DNA from 2 places in the Companilactobacillus halodurans genome. Region 1 is predicted to be linked to the other one. Evidence: a T-box and tRNA genes for the amino acid it is inferred to sense, from the RefSeq annotation. Region 1 holds a T-box; the other holds one or more tRNA genes.
What was found. A T-box is a leader RNA that pairs with one kind of tRNA and senses whether it is charged. The one in region 1 lies ahead of asnS (asparagine--tRNA ligase), so its partner is inferred to be a tRNA-Asn.
Positions count from the first base shown of each region.

Region 2: it encodes a tRNA-Asn, which carries the amino acid that the T-box ahead of asnS (asparagine--tRNA ligase) is inferred to sense. The anticodon was not compared.

Region 1 is NZ_VDFO01000010.1:32,152-41,060, forward strand. It holds gene FHL05_RS03695 (DUF3737 family protein) at 1-40, shown strand, start outside; gene FHL05_RS03700 (MalY/PatB family protein) at 40-1,215, shown strand; gene FHL05_RS03705 (hypothetical protein) at 1,276-1,962, opposite strand; gene FHL05_RS03710 (alpha/beta family hydrolase) at 2,046-2,762, opposite strand; T-box leader at 2,852-3,081, shown strand; gene asnS (asparagine--tRNA ligase) at 3,141-4,532, shown strand; gene FHL05_RS03720 (hypothetical protein) at 4,623-4,850, shown strand; gene FHL05_RS03725 (SemiSWEET family transporter) at 4,903-5,181, opposite strand; gene FHL05_RS03730 (tRNA-dihydrouridine synthase) at 5,375-6,370, opposite strand; gene FHL05_RS03735 (GntR family transcriptional regulator) at 6,496-7,215, opposite strand; gene deoC (deoxyribose-phosphate aldolase) at 7,234-7,977, opposite strand; gene FHL05_RS03745 (MFS transporter) at 8,299-8,909, shown strand, end outside.
Region 2 is NZ_VDFO01000004.1:385-8,014, reverse strand. It holds gene FHL05_RS01475 (amino acid permease) at 1-985, shown strand, start outside; gene serS (serine--tRNA ligase) at 1,305-2,594, shown strand; tRNA gene FHL05_RS01465 (tRNA-Asn) at 2,659-2,731, shown strand; tRNA gene FHL05_RS01460 (tRNA-Thr) at 2,823-2,895, shown strand; gene FHL05_RS01455 (FAD-binding protein) at 3,014-4,843, opposite strand; gene FHL05_RS01450 (FAD:protein FMN transferase) at 4,997-5,923, shown strand; gene FHL05_RS01445 (NADPH-dependent FMN reductase) at 6,024-6,632, shown strand; gene FHL05_RS01440 (NAD(P)H-dependent oxidoreductase) at 6,644-7,630, shown strand, end outside.

The sequences.
Region 1 (8,909 bases):
TGAAATCACCAGCAACATTACTGAAGGGATGCATAATTAATGGATTACGATTTTGAAACGCTCAACAAAAAACGAGATGGCAATTCGGCTAAGTGGGATGTTAAAAAAGGCGAGTTGCCAATGACGATTGCTGATATGGATTTCAAAACGGCTCCAGAAATTGTTCAGGCCTTACAAGACAAGATAGCGATGGGATTATTCGGTTATGAAGAAATTCCTCCAGAATATTTTCAAGCAGTTGCTGATTGGTACCAAAAAGAACATCAAGTGCGCCTTAAAGAAGAGTGGATGATTTTTGCAACTGGAGTAGTTCCAGCTATTTCTTCAGCAGTCAGACGCTTAACATCTCTTGGCGACAATGTTTTAGTCCAAGCACCTGTCTATAACATTTTTTATAATTCAATTGTCAATAGCGGTCGTCACGTAGTCTCAAATGATTTGGTCTACGATAAAAAATTACGACAATATGCAATTGATTTTTCTGATTTGGAAAAAAAGTTGCGTGATCCATTAACCAATATGATGATTCTTTGCAATCCACATAATCCAATTGGAAAAATTTGGTCGATTGATGAATTAACTAAAATTGCTAGACTTTGTCAACGATATGATGTCAAACTTTTCAGCGATGAAATTCATGGAGATATCACGCTTGGAAGTGAAGGGTATCACCCAATTTTTGGCTTAGACCAACAATACTTGCGTAACGTTGTGGTGGCAGTTTCGCCAAGTAAAACTTTTAACGTCGCGGCACTGCATGCGGCAACGATAATCGTTCCGGATGAAAACTTACGAGCTCAAGTTAGCCGAGGACTCAACAGCGAGGAATTAGCCGAACCCAATTTTGTAGCTATTCCAGGAACTATTGCGGCCTATACAAAGGGTGGACCTTGGTTAAACGCTTTAAAGGATAAATTGTTGAGCAATCGCAAATTGATTTTAGCTACTATTGATGAAATCCCTGGAATTTATTGGGTGCCAAGTGAAGCAACTTATTTACTTTGGTTCGATACATCTGAAATTACGAAAGATTCTAAAATCTTAACAGAATTTATTCGAAAAGATACCGGCTTGATTATTACTCCTGGAGATGTATATGGTGGCGATGGTCAAAACTTTATCCGAATGAATATTGCCAGTCCGACAGAAATGATTGTGGATGGCTTGAATCGTTTGAAGAAGGGTATTGCTGATTTTCGTGCAAATTTTAAATAAAACAATTAAAAAAGTCGTTGAATGAATTATTCACTCAACGACTTTTTTCGTCTTTATAAATTAATTAATTGTTTGATGTTGTGGCGTTAGACGCGATCCTGAAATCAACAGCGTGTACGAGTTGACCCCAAAGAAAGCAATTATCACCATTAAGCCGGTTAAGAAGAAACCGGCAAACATGAATCCGAGCCCAAGTACCAATCCAAAAACTGCAAAGAAACTCATTAGCAGTTTAGCTGTTTTAACAAGGCTTGATTCGGTTTTGAAGGCAGAATGATAAAGTGTATCGATTTTTTGCGATTTATAAACAGTCGAATCGGCTTTATGCAATTCAAGTGTCAGTTGATAAGGTTCAAAATAAGTTTTAATCGTATCCTCACCAAATTCATTCGTTACAACTTTCTTATATTCTCCACCAGAAATTTTGAGGGTCGGATACGAATCTTGTTCTGAAACATTTCTGAATCCTTGACTCAAATTGATAGAACCGAGAGTAACGCTCTTTGAATTCCAAAAGTTAGCTTTTACGCTGACTTTATTATTAGAAATCACCCATTTAACATTCAGTGAATCGAGATTTTCTAATTGATAAATTTTAAAAATGAACTTATTTTTAAGAATTTGCTTGTCAGTCAATCCTTCATAAATATCTTCTGGATTAACATCCCTGATGTAATCAAGATATCCTTCAATAAATTCATTAGCATCCTCAGTTAAAAACAATTTTTTCTTAAATAAGATAGTCATAATTCCCCCAGAAATTGTAACGATTAGTTACAGTATAACAAAAATGTATGCGCTTTTGTGGAAAACTATGAAAACGCTTTAATTTATTCACGAACGGATTGTTTTAACCATTTAATCAACAGGTTACTTATTAATATTTGCTGTTTTCTATTAGTAATAGTGGCTTTATTATCTCCTTTTTGTCTGCCATAGCTACCAAAGCCGGCGTGATTGCCACCTTGAATTACTTGATAAATAGTTTTGTTTGGTAGTAATTTTTTAGCTTGTTTATAGTGTGATTGATTTAAGACGCCGTCGTTTGTAGCGGTTAGTGATAATACAGGGACATTAATTTCATGTAAGTCGCCTTTCTTTTCAGGATAACTTGCTAAAAAGAAGACCGCCCGTAAGTTTTTTTGATGATTTTTGGCATAGCGGCTGGCCATAGTTCCGCCTAAAGAGTGTCCACCAATTACATAAGGCTGTTGGTTGTGAACCTTATTAGCAGCGTTCACATTCAAGACTGCTAAATCCAAAGGGAATTGGACGATGTAGACTGAAAATCCTGCCTGAGCGACTCTCGAGGCCCAAATACTGTAACTCTTTGGAGAAACCAATGCTCCAGGATAGAAAATAACCCTTGGCTTATCTTTTTGCCCAGGGAATTTAATTGTTCCATTAACGGTTTGAGAAGTTTTTGCAACAGAAATAGCTGAAGAGCTAGGAGAATATTCCTTATTTTTGACAACGATAACAGTAGTAAAAACGATGACTACTAGTAAGATAATTATCCCTAATAACCATTTAGTAAATTTTTTCATTTAAATCCCTCAATCTTAATTTAGAATCCTCCTATATTGTACTTTACAAGCTGTATGAAAATATGCTACATTTAAGAAAATTAATATGTAAGATATTAAAAGAAGGAGTACTATCTACTTTATCCACAGGGAGTTAAGACTAGTGAGACCTTAACGTGTCGGTATATAGGAAAAACATCTTTGTAAAATTCTGGCTGAAGTCGTAGTAGGTCAAGACGTTACCCAATGCGTTACAATTGGAAGATATGCTAAGCATATTTTGAGGTGTTTTTATAAAAAAACTTGGGTGGTACCGCGGAAAAGATCTTTCGTCCCTTTTATTAGGGATGGAGGATCTTTTTTAGTCCATAGTATTCCAATTTTAAAGAGGAGAAATCGATGCAAAACGTTTTAGTTAAAGATTTATACAAAAAAGAATTTGCTGATGGTGACAAAATCACTGTTTCTGGTTGGATTCGTACAATCAGAGGTTCAAAAAGAGTTGGCTTTATTGAATTAAATGACGGTTCATTCTTTAAGAATGTTCAAGTCGTTATTACTAGCGATATGGAAAACTACGCTGAAGTAGTTAAATATCCAATCAGTACAACTATCAAAGTTGTCGGTGAATTGGCACTTACTCCTAAAGCACAACAACCATTTGAAATTCACGCTACACAAGTGATTGAAGAAGGTTCATCTGATTCTGATTATCCATTGCAAAAGAAAGCTCACTCATATGAATTCATGAGAACAGTTGCTCATTTGCGTCCTAGAACCAATACTTTCTATTCAGTTTTCAGAATTCGTTCACTAGCAGCCTTTGCTATTCACGAATATCTACAACACAATGACTTTGTTTACATTCACGCACCAATCATCACAAGTTCCGATGCTGAAGGTGCTGGAGAAATGTTCCAAGTTACAACACTAGATATGAACAATGTTCCTAAGACAGACGATGGCAAAGTTGATTACGAAAAAGACTTCTTCAGAAAAGAAACTAACTTAACTGTTAGTGGTCAACTAGAAGTAGAACCATTTGCATTAGCTTTCCGCAATGTTTATACCTTTGGACCAACTTTTAGAGCTGAAAACTCTCATACCGGACGTCACGCTTCCGAATTCTGGATGATTGAACCAGAACTTGCTTTCGCTGACTTGAAAGATGAGATGGACTGTTCAGAAGAGTTGTTGAAATACGTTATCAACTATGTCATGGATCACGCTAAAGAAGAACTAGACTTCTTGAATGAAAATGTTGATAATACTTTGATTGACCGTCTAAAAGCTACAGCTGGCGAACAATTTGCTCACGTAACTTATACAGATGCTATCGATATCTTGGAAAAAGCAACTGACGTTGAGTTTGAAGTTAAACCTTACTGGGGCTTAGATTTAGATTCAGAACACGAACGTTACTTGTCAGAACAAGTTTACAAGAAGCCTGTCTTCATTACTGATTATCCAAAAGACTTCAAGGCCTTTTACATGCGTGCTAATGACGACGGCAAGACCGTTGCTGCAGCTGACTTGTTAGTTCCTGAAATCGGTGAATTGATCGGTGGATCACAACGTGAAGAACGTCTTGATAAATTGGAAAAGAGAATGGCCGAACTCGATATGAACGAAGACGACTACAAGTGGTACTTAGAATTACGTAAGTACGGTGGTACAGTTCACTCAGGCTTTGGTATTGGTTTTGAAAGACTAGTTATGTATATCACTGGTATGGAAAATATCAGAGATGTCATTGCTTATCCAAGAACACCAGGTAATGCTGAATTTTAATAATGTATCAAAAAAGCTTTAGAATCCAATCGGGTTCTAAAGCTTTTTTCGTACTTTTAGTTTAGAAAACAAATAAGGCGTGGTAAATTGATGCTAAAAATATTAATGACTACTAATAATCTGATGGATAGTAATATGATGAAAGAATTATCTGGAAATGTAATGGATCAAATGTGGGGATGGATATTCACAGCCGCTAGTGGACGAACTTTTGGAGCATTAATTATTTTGGGAATATTTTACAAAGTGTTTGAAATGTTATTACTAGGAACAATCGACAAATTGAGGAAACCCCAAAAAAGGCGAAGGAGAAAATAAAAAATCTTATGGTAAATTTTTTTACCATAAGATTAGATTAAAATATATTGATTTAGTTAAAAGTAAAAATTGCGGTAATAAATGTTGCGGCACCTAGAAAAATTCCAGGTACATTGGCCCAAATAATAGGCCAATCTTTCTTCTTTTGTAAAAATCCATAAGCAGTCCAGATAGTACAGTTGATAAAAGCCACTAATGGCTGAATAGGATTGCCTTTGCTCCCCGATAGATTCGAGAGAATTTGTGGAACGTACGAAACATACATAAGAACTGACATAATACTAGCAATTCGTCCAATTCTTTCTACTTTTTCTGTGCTGACTTTACTCATTTTGATTAACTTCCTTTCATTAATGATTTCAAATCAAAAATCTTAAATAGCACTAAAAAATTTCTCGGATTTAGACTAACCTAGACGTTTTGTATTGTCAATTAAAACACTCATGACAATGCTTTTGGTAGTAAAAAAACTAATTTAAGCCAAACTAAAAACCCATTGAGAATCGTCAATGAGTTTAAAATAATCAATTATTTTTTTGGAAATCATTTAAAATCTTACGAACGCCATCAGTGGTATCAGCAGTCATCATTTTATCACGCAAATTTTTGGCACCTAATTCATCACGGGCATAAATTTTAAAGAAGCGACGCAGTGATGGGAAACGTGGCAAATCGTAATGTTGTGAGAATTCATCAAAGAGGTTTAATTGCATTCGCAATAAATCTAATAATTCTTCCAATGAATGTTTGGTAGGATTTTTTTCGAAGGCAAATGGATTTGAAAAGACGCCACGACCAATCATAATTCCATCAAGTCCAGGATGTTCTTGGGCTAGTTTTACACCAGCTTTAAAATCTGGAACATCGCCATTGATTTGAATCAAAGTATTTTGGGCAATTTCATCGCGCATCTTTAAAATATCGTCAATGACTTCAAAGTGGGCGGGGACCTTGCTCATTTCCATTTTGGTTCTTAAATGAATCGTCAGTAATTCGACATTTTGGTTGAGTAATTCGGGAATCCAATCCTTATACTCTTCCAGTTTGCTATAACCTAGGCGGGTCTTGACGCTGACAGCTAGGCCAGACTTTTTGGCAGCAACGACTGCCGATTCCATCCATTCCGGATTACGTATTAAGTCGCTTCCACCGTGATTTTTAATGACAGTCTTATCAGGACAACCAGTGTTAATGTCAACGGCTTTAAAGCCTTGCTGTTTCAAAGCTATTGTGGCATTTTCAAAGTCAGTAGGGACATTACCCCAAAGTTGAACTACCGGCCGGTTTTTTTCCGTGGGTCCAATATAAAGTCGTCCATCAACTGGAAATTTAGTATTTGGATCAGTGATTCCTTTTGCATAAACGAATTCACTGAAAAAAGCGTCCGGTGCAGCTGCTTTAGCGATTACTTGTCGAAAGACAGTATTACTGACGGCTTCCATTGGTGCCATGGTAAAAAATGGTCGGTGCTCTGCTTTAGCATTTGCGACAATATTTGACCAATAAGTTGATTCTGTCACGTTGATTACTCCCTTGTTTTTAAACTACATCATTATATATTACTAGTTTGCGTAAAAAGAATCTAATTTTTAATTTCAAAAAAATAGCACAACCTTATCTATAAGAATAAGGTCGTGCTATTTGATTATCTTTTAATATAAATCTCGAAGGAATTAATGTCGCCACGATATTTGGCAATCGAGTACTCAGCTGGAACATCATCAGTAGTAAATCCAATTGTATGGAAATAAAAGATTGGGTCGTTCATATCGATGTTCAACATATCGGCTGTTGTCTCATCTGCCGCTAAAACTTCAATTTTTCGGCGGACTTGATCGATAGGGCAGCCATTAGAATTCATTGTTTCATAAAGCGAGACATCCTCAAAATCAAATTGGTCCATTTTAGGGAAAATTTTATAGGGGATGTAACTAGTTACGAGCACGACAGGTTGGTCATCAGCATACCTAAGTCGAACGAGTTTAAAGACATAATCATCTTTAGTTATTTTCAAGCTGTTATAAACCTCTTGAGTGGGAAGTTCTTTTTGTAAAAGAATGACGTGCGTTCTAGGAGTTAATCCTTTATTTTTCACCTCGTCATTATAACTTTCAATTACATGGGCGAATTCTTGTGAAATTTTATTTTGAACAACGATTGTGCCACGACGTTTTCTTTTAGCTAATAATCCCTTATTGACTAGTGCTTGAATAGCTTGACGGACAGTCGGACGGCTGACATGATAAATCTCCATTAATTCCGTTTCTTTGGGAATTAATGTATCAGGTTTATAAGTACCATTTTTGATTTTTGTCAAAAGGTCATGCTCAATAATTGTGTGCTTTGGTAAATTTCTACTGTCCATCCCTATAATCTCCTAAAACTATTTCATATTTTTCTTATAATCGCGATCAATCTTGATAGTGTCTACATTTTCATCTTGCATACGTTTCTTGATAGCATTGATGATTGGAATGCCGCTGCTTGCTCCGATACGGTCAGCCCCCGCACTGATCATTGCAAGAAAGTCATCTGAATTTCTAATTCCACCAGCCGCTTTAACAGAAACATCGTCGCCTACAACTGACTTCATCAACTTAACATCTTCGACTTTAGCGCCGCTAGGTCCAAAACCAGTTGAAGTCTTAATAAAATCAGGCTTAACTTCCTTGGCGATTTGGGCAACATGCTTGATTTCATCCTTTGTTAGATAAGCATTTTCAAAGATGACTTTGATCAATACGTTGTCTTCATGGCAAACGCGAACGATTTGTTCCATTTCATCTTTAATATAATCAAAATTACCATTCTTTACTTCAGTGATATTGATCACGTAGTCGATTTCGTTAGCTCCATTGTCAATTGCATTTTTAATATCAAAGAGCTTTGATTCTACAGTAGTTTGGCCAAGTGGAAAACTGATGGCTGCACCAATATCAATATCAGTATCTTTCAATTCATTATAACAAAGTTTTGATTGGACTTGATTGATAGCTACCATTCTAAAATGATACTTCTTAGCCTCATCGCATAACTTCTTCATATCTTTAGCTGAAGCGTAAGCATGCAAATTTGTGTGGTCTATTAATCTTGATAATTCATCTAACGTATATTCGTACTGTGTCATTTTAGGTCCTCCAAACATTTAATATGTTATTACATAATTGATAATATAATTACATATTTAGATAGTCAAGAAATTCCTTATAAATTTTATTATACTGGTCATTCAATTACATTAATAAATAATTCAATTTAAAATTAAATTTTTAATTTATGATGAAATATGTCTTAAGTAATTACATAAATGTTTCTGATAATAAAAAATTTTCCATTGTGTAATTTTTGAACGTGTAAGTTGAATTTAGATTGCAAAAATAATAATTTGAGGGCGGAAAAGTACAAATACGCAGAATTCCTTATTGTGATTGTGAAAGAAGTGTCAGCTATGCGCAAAAATAATGAATCCAATTTATTATTAATTATGATTGCAATTTTTATTGCGACTTTTATGACTTCAGTGGAGACGACTATCGTTACTACAGCTATGCCGACAATTATTAGTAAACTTAATGGTTTGTCGTTGCAAAGTTGGGTCTTTGCAATGTATTTATTGACCACAGCGGTCAGTACACCGATTTATGGGAAGTTGTCGGATCGAATTGGTCGTAAACCGGTTTTCATGATGGGTTTGATAGTCTTTTCGCTAGGTTCATTTCTTTGTGGAATATCTAGCAATATTTATAGTTTGATTTTCTTTCGTGCGATTCAAGGAATCGGTGGAGGAGCAATTATTCCCACAACTTTTACCATGATTGCTGATTTATTTACTTATGAGAGGCGTTCCAATATGTTGGCGATGAACAACACAGCCTGGGGCATTTCAGCACTTCTAGGGCCACTAATTGGAGGCTTTATAGTTGATAAATTGAATTGGCACTGGATATTTTTTGTCAACGTACCACTTGGGATAATCGTCCTAATTTTGACGTTGATAGGATTTAAAGAAAATAAGAAGCCAGCCAAAAAAGACCCTATCGATGTTAAAGGTATCTTCAG
Region 2 (7,630 bases), on a different contig from region 1:
CAAGGTTACCGCCGTTATTATCTTCTTGATTGTTGGTATTTTAAGCATTCTTGGTATTTTAGGTAATCAAAACTTTGTCGGATTGACAAATTATTCATATAAGAAGGCACCTTTTGTCGGAGGAATACCGGCAATCCTAAGCGTCTTCGTCGTTGCTGGGTTCTCATTTCAGGGAACTGAATTGATCGGTATCACAGCTGGTGAATCAGCAACGCCAGAAAAGAGTATTCCTAAGGCTATCAAACAAGTCTTTTGGAGAATCCTTCTATTTTATATTTTATCAATCGCTGTTATTGGTGCCTTGATTCCTTATACAAGTCCTAACTTGTTGGGTTCAGGTGCTGGCGATATTGCTATCAGTCCATTTACGATTGTCTTTAAGAAAGTCGGGATTCCTTTAGCCGCTGGAGTCATGAATGCTGTAATTTTAACTTCGGTTATTTCAGCTGCTAACTCAGGTCTTTATGCTGCTAGTCGGATGCTTTGGTCAATGAGTAAAAATGGCATGGCACCTAAGGCTTTTCAAAGAACTAATGGTCGTGGGGTTCCCGTCTTCTCACTTCTTTTGACAGCGCTAATTGGAGCCATCGCGCTATTTACAAGTTTATATGGCGACTCATTTTATGAATTACTAGTTGCTGCTAGTGGGTTGACTGGATTTATCGCTTGGCTGGGAATCGCTTTTTCCCATTACCGCTTCAGAAAGGCTTACCTATATAAGGGATACAGTCTCGATGATTTGAGATACAAGGCTAAGTGGTTCCCATTTGGTCCAATTTTAGCCATTATCTTAGGTATCATTATTATTTTGGGTCAAGATGTTCGTTCAATGGTTAATTTCAACTTTGGACGTTTATTGATTAGTTACAGTGGTTTGATTATTCTCTTTATTTGCTGGGCTTACTACAAGATTAAGCATAAGACTAAGTTCTTGAAACTTGAAGATATCGATGTTGAGCAAGAAAAGAAGGATAATCATTACTAGTTGAAATTTGTGATGCTTTAAACTATTATTAAAGATGAATATAACGCTAAAAGAGTGCCTACTCACAAACCCTTCAGAGAGACGATGGTCGGTGTGAATCGTTAAGGTTTTTATTCCAGCATTCTATGGTAACGGGTAATTCCGTTCGGTTTGATCCGATAAAATCTGAAAGTGCAGTGTATTTGCATACGCTGAAACTGGGTGGTACCGCGAATAGTCGATTCGTCCCTTTATTGGGATGAATCGGCTATTTTTTATGCGTTAGTTTTTATCAAAACTGTTTACTTATGTGGCACAGTTAAAATATAGGAGGTTGGTCATGTTAGACATTAAGTTGATTAGAAAAGATCCAGATTGGATTAAGGATAAATTAGCTTCACGTGGCGTTAAGGCTGAAGAAATCGATGAATTGCTTTCATACGATGAAAAGCGTCGTGACTTGTTAGTTAAGACTGAAACATTGAAAGAAAAGAGAAATAAGGTTTCTCAAGATATTGCAACAAAGAAACGCAACAAGGAAAGTGCTGACGATGAAATTGCTGCTATGAAACAAGTTGGTAGCGATATTAAGTCAATCGATAGTGAACTTGAAGAAGCTCAAGAAAAGATGAATTATATTTTGGTTCGTCTTCCTAATATTCCCGACGATTCTGTTCCTGTTGGACCTGACGAAAGCACTAATGTGGAAATCAGAAAGGTTGGCGCTATTCCTAAGGAAGGCTTCAAACCTCGCCACCACTGGGATATCGGTGAAGAACTAGGAATCTTAGACTTTGAACAAGCTACAAAGGTTTCTGGTAGTCGTTTCGTTTACTACATTGGTATGGGTGCCAGATTGGAACGTGCAGTTTATAATTTCATGTTGGATCAACACCAAAAGGAAGGCTATACCGAAGTAATTCCTCCATACTTAGTTAACAACGATGCTATGTTTGGTACTAGTCAATTTCCTAAGTTTACTGAAGACGTTTATACCGTAATGGTCGACGAAAACCCATTGACTTTGATTCCAACTGCTGAAGTTCCATTGACGAACTACTTTGCTGATAAGATTTTGGATGAAAAAGACTTGCCTAAGTATGTCACAGCTCTAACACCTTGCTTCCGTTCTGAAGCTGGTTCTGCTGGTCGTGATACTCGTGGTTTGATTAGAATGCACCAATTCAACAAGGTCGAAATGGTTAAGGTGGCAAAGCCTGAAGAATCATACGACGAATTGGAGAAGTTGACAGCTAATGCTGAAAACATTTTGCAACAATTAGGACTTCCATATCACGTTATCGTTCTTTCAAGTGGGGATGCAAGTTTCAGTTCTGCTAAGACTTATGACCTTGAAGTTTGGATGCCTGCTCAAGACAAGTATCGTGAAGTTTCAAGTTGTTCAAACTGTCTTGATTTCCAAGCTCGTCGTGCTCACATTCGTTATCGTGATGCTAATGGCAAGACTAGATTGGCTCACACATTGAATGGTTCAGGACTAGCTGCTGGTCGTACAGTTGCTGCAATTCTTGAAAACAATCAAAATGAAGACGGATCAGTAACAATTCCCGATGTTTTAGTACCATATATGGGTGGCGTAACAAAAATTACTAAAGAAAATGCCAAATAGTTATTGACCTAAAGCCGATAAATTGATAAAATTTAATAGTTCTGTTAAAGAGCTATTGAATTATTCCGGATTAGCTCAGTTGGTAGAGCATCTGACTGTTAATCAGGGTGTCGTCAGTTCGAGTCTGACATCCGGAGTTATAATACTTAGGAAAACCTAGGTGTCCAATAAATTACATCTAGTTCAAAGAATTAGATGTAATTTTTTTATAGGTTTTTCTTTATTTTTGCCGTCTTAGCTCAGTTGGTAGAGCATCGGTATCGTAAACCGGCGGTCACAGGTTCAAATCCTGCAGACGGCATAGATAATGAAGTGAAATATCCTTCCAAGTAAACGTTGAGTAATCAACGTTTACTTTTTTTTTGCAAAAAAACACGATAACCAATCTTTTGATTATCGTGTTTATTACTTTAATTAAATTATTTTATTTGGTTTAAAGCATTTTGAACAGCTTCTTTAATTGCCTTACTTGAAGCGGAAGCACCAGAAACTGTATCAACATCAGTTGAGTTCTTCTCAACGATTTCTTGAGGAAGTTCTTTAACAGCTTTCAGTCCGTAATCGTCAGATTCGCTTTGTTTCAAAATTTCGATATTTTCGATATCGGATTTATTTTTGGCAGTGACCCGAACAACGATTTCATTGCCCATGCCAGCAGTTGACTTGCCGATATATTGGTTAGCTTTAGTTTCAAAATGTTCTTCACCAACATCAGAGCCTAAACCAGATTCGTGAACGCTAGCTGAAGAATTGGCATCAGTTTGGACTGTTTCAACTTTAATTTCAGGTTTCTTTTCGGCAGCATTTTCACCGGCAATTTTACCGAAGATTAAATTCTCAGCTAGGTTGCTGCCACCGTTATACTGACGTCCCATCAAACTGCCCAATTCACCAGCAGCATAGAGATGTGGTATAACGGCGTTATCATTGTCGACGACCTCAGCCTTGGAGTTGTGAACCGGTCCACCTTGGGTATTCAACAATCCTTGGACCATTGCCAAAGCGTAATAGGGACCATCGTTATCAAAGGCTGTTAGAGTTTTTGCATCACGGTTATAAGCATAATCGTGTTTTATCTCGGCAAAATGATTGAAGTCTTTAATCGTTTCTTTTAGTTTATCAACTGATACATTCATTACTTTACTTAGACTTGCTAAGTCGTCAGCTTTAACGACTGCCTTTAAAAATTCTGGATAAGGAGCATTCTTGTCGTTTTTCAATTCATCGTATTTCTTTTGATCGAAGACGACGTAAGGGTGGCGTTGAGCATTTGGGATTCTCCAATTGCCGTGATCTTTGATGTGTCCATGTCTATGGATTTCATTTTCATCGAAGTAACGAGTTCCATCGTCTCCAACAACAATCAAGCTGCCTTGATGGAAGGCTGGCCAATCGAAGGGAAGAAATTGCGAACGTTTGCCGTCAGCAGGCTTTGGAGTTAGGCCATGAAAGATGCCATATGATTCATAGTTGTTCATGTTGTAAAGTTGAGCACCAACTTCGCTAGCCATCTTAACGCCGATACCTTTGTTATAAAGCGAACCGATTGGGTTCAAACTAGTTTCACCAAGATAGTTTTCAACCATCTTGTGGTTATTTTCAAAGCCACCTGTTGCCAATACGACGCCGTTATTTGCACGGACGTTGAGCAGTTTACCGTTACGCTTGATTTGAACGCCGACGATTGCCTTAGTTTCAGGGTTTTGAATCAAGTGTTCTGCTGGCGTTTCATACAAAACGTCAATTTTATCAGCACGGTCTAAAACTTGTTGACGAAGGTTCTTCCAAAGGGCTGAATCAGCGACACCTTCGTGAACAGCAACTAAATCATGAGTAGCTTGACCACGAAATTCGGGGTATTCGTGAGCCATAAAGTGCAAGGCTTTTGAAACCGGTGAGTCAGGGTGTTTTCTCATGATAAATGGCTTAACGCCCAAATATTTTTCTAAGTAATCAGGGATATTATAAAGTCCCTTAACATAAGTCTCCATTAAATCTTTATCGTATGATAAAGGAAATGCAAGGTCTTGATAATATTTTCTCAAGTCATCTAAGTTAGAACCTGAAGAAATAACTTGACCAGCATAACGGGTATTTCCACCTTCATGACCCTCTGGAGCAGAGTCTGTAATCAAAACTTTACTATCGTTATCCGCAGCAAATCTAGCGGCAGATGCACCTGCGCCACCAAAACCTAAGACAATGACGTCATAACTTGCATCCCATTTTATTTTTGAATCCTCAAACATTTAATTCACTCCATTTCCTCACAATGTTAGGATTAATATACCGCTAATTTGTGATATTGTGAATAAGTTCCCTTTGTCGAGAACGACAATTAGAGCTATCATGAGAGAGCTTGCAAGTGTTTATCTATTTTGAAAACGAATTGAGGATTTTCCATGGGATTAATAAATAAGAGCTATTACGCTTTAGGAACGCTGATAAATTTATCAGTCGCAAAACCCAGTAGCATCGATGATTTAGATGCTGGTTATGCGCTGATTCAAAAGTTTGAAGATAAATTAACTGTCAATCGAAAGGAATCTGAGGTCATGTCGATTAACCACCAAGCAGGTAAAAGACCAGTCTCAGTTTCGCTCGATACTTATAATTTGATTAAAAGAGCTGTTTTAGTCAGCCAAAAGCACTTAGGCTTCAATGTTGCTATCGGTCCCTTGGTCAAGCTGTGGAAAATTGGCTTTAAGGGTGCCAATAAACCAAGCGATGAAGATATTCAAGCACGTTTGAAAATTATTGATCCAGAAAAAATTATTTTAGACGATGCAAAACAATCCGTCTTCTTACAAGAAAAGGGTATGGAGATTGATTTAGGTGGTATCGCTAAAGGCTATATTGCTGATGAAATTAAAAAATTGTGGTTAAAACGAAATGTCAAAACCGGAATTATTGATTTAGGTGGCAACGTCTCATTAGTAGGACCAAGTCTACATGAAGATGGTTTGTGGAATATCGGCGTTCAAAATCCTCTTAAACCTCGTGATGTTTCATTAGGAGTCTTACGTACTCCTGAAAAATCGATTGGTACTTCAGGAATTTATGAGCGTAAATTAGTTGTTGACGGTCATGAATATCATCACATGTTCGACTCAAGAACTGGTTATCCGATTCAAAATAATTTAGCCAGCGTCACGATTGTCAGCGATAAATCTATCGATGGCGAAATTTGGTCGACCTTAGGATTTTATCAAGGTATTGAAAAAGGCAAAGCGATGATTGAAGCTCAACGAGGGATTGAGGCTGTTTTCATAACTAAAGACTTGGAAACTGTTGTAACTAGTGGCTTGAATAATTTCAAACTAATATAAGTATTTTATATATTACTAATATAAAAAAGTATATTGATTTAATTAGTGAAACATTTTACAATGAGCTTGGGAAATTAATATAAATGGGATGATTTTTGATATGAATAAATTTATAGCAATTGTTGGATCAAATTCAAAGAAGTCGACTAATCGTGAATTATTGCAGTATATGAAGCAACATTTTCAGACCAGTGCTGAAATTGAGTTAGTCGAAATCAAAGGGTTGCCACTCTATAAGAAGACGCCTGATCAATTCGTTCCGCAACGGGCTAAAGATATTGCCAAAAAAATTGTGGATTCAGATGGCGTTATTATTGCTACACCTGAATATGACCATTCAATCCCCGCAGCTTTATCCAGCGCTCTAGCTTGGTTGTCATATGGCATTCATCCATTCGTGGATAAGCCAGTGATGATTACTGGAGCTTCTTATGGATCACTGGGTTCATCACGAGCTCAATCGCAACTGCGCCAAATTTTAGATTCACCTGAACTAAAAGCTCGCATCATGCCAAGTTCGGAATTTTTGTTAGCACATTCATTGCAGGCTTTCGATGAAAAGGGCAATTTAGCAGATAAAAAGGTTTCAAAACAACTTGATGGACTCTTTAAAGACTTTTTGCAATTCGTTAATATCTCTAAGCAATTAAATAACGCCAGTGATATCAACAAGCAAAAGGCAAAAGATTTCTCATGGGATAAAGATTAGGAGGAAAAGATATGAAATTAGTAGGTATTGCCGGTTCAATCGCTGAACAATCATACAATCGGACTTTATTGAAGTTTATTGCAAAACATTTTGAAGGTTTAGTTGATATCGATGTCTTAGATATCAATGACGTACCAATGTTTTGCCAAGATGACGACCAAACTAATAGTCCTGCTATTCAAGATTTGAATAAGAAAATCAGTGCTGCTGACGGAGTTATCATTGCTACTCCAGAACACAATCACAGTGTCCCTGCTGCTTTAAAGAACGTCATCGAATGGCTCTCATATAAGATTCATCCTCTGGATGGAAAGCCAGTTATGATTGTTGGAGCATCCTATCACTCACAAGGGTCAGCCCGCGCACAGTTGCATTTGCGTCAGATTCTTGAAGCTCCTGGTGTTAATGCAGTTGTTTTGCCCGGAAATGAATTCTTGTTGGGTAATGTCAAAGAAGCCTTCGATGAAAATAATGATTTAAAAGACCAAAGAACGATTGATTTCTTACAGACGACCTTGCAGAATTTCATCAAATTTGCTCGTGTCATCAATATGATTGGTACGACAAACGATTATGAAGATGAAGATCTCAGTGCCAAGACTGGTACCGATACTACGGTCAAAGGTGTTGAGATGAACGACGACGATTGGCTCGACAAGGCTGCTAAAAAGGTCAATGCAGTTGAGGGTAATAGCTACGTCAAACTTGACAGTGGACTTCTAACAGTCAATCAGTTGAATTACTTCTTGAAGACGATTCCTCTAGAATTGACTTACGTTGACGAGAACAACCAATTTATTTATTACAATAGAGCTCTACCAACTGAGAAGATGTTGGCTAAGAGAACGCCTGCTCAAGTTGGAGATAGTCTTGATAAGGTCCATCCCGATATAAAGCGTGTTATTAAACATGTCAAACAAGTTATCAATGAGTTGAGAACTGGTAAATCAGACCTTGTCTCGATGCCCGTACCTGGCGATGAAGAAAAAAGCCACGTG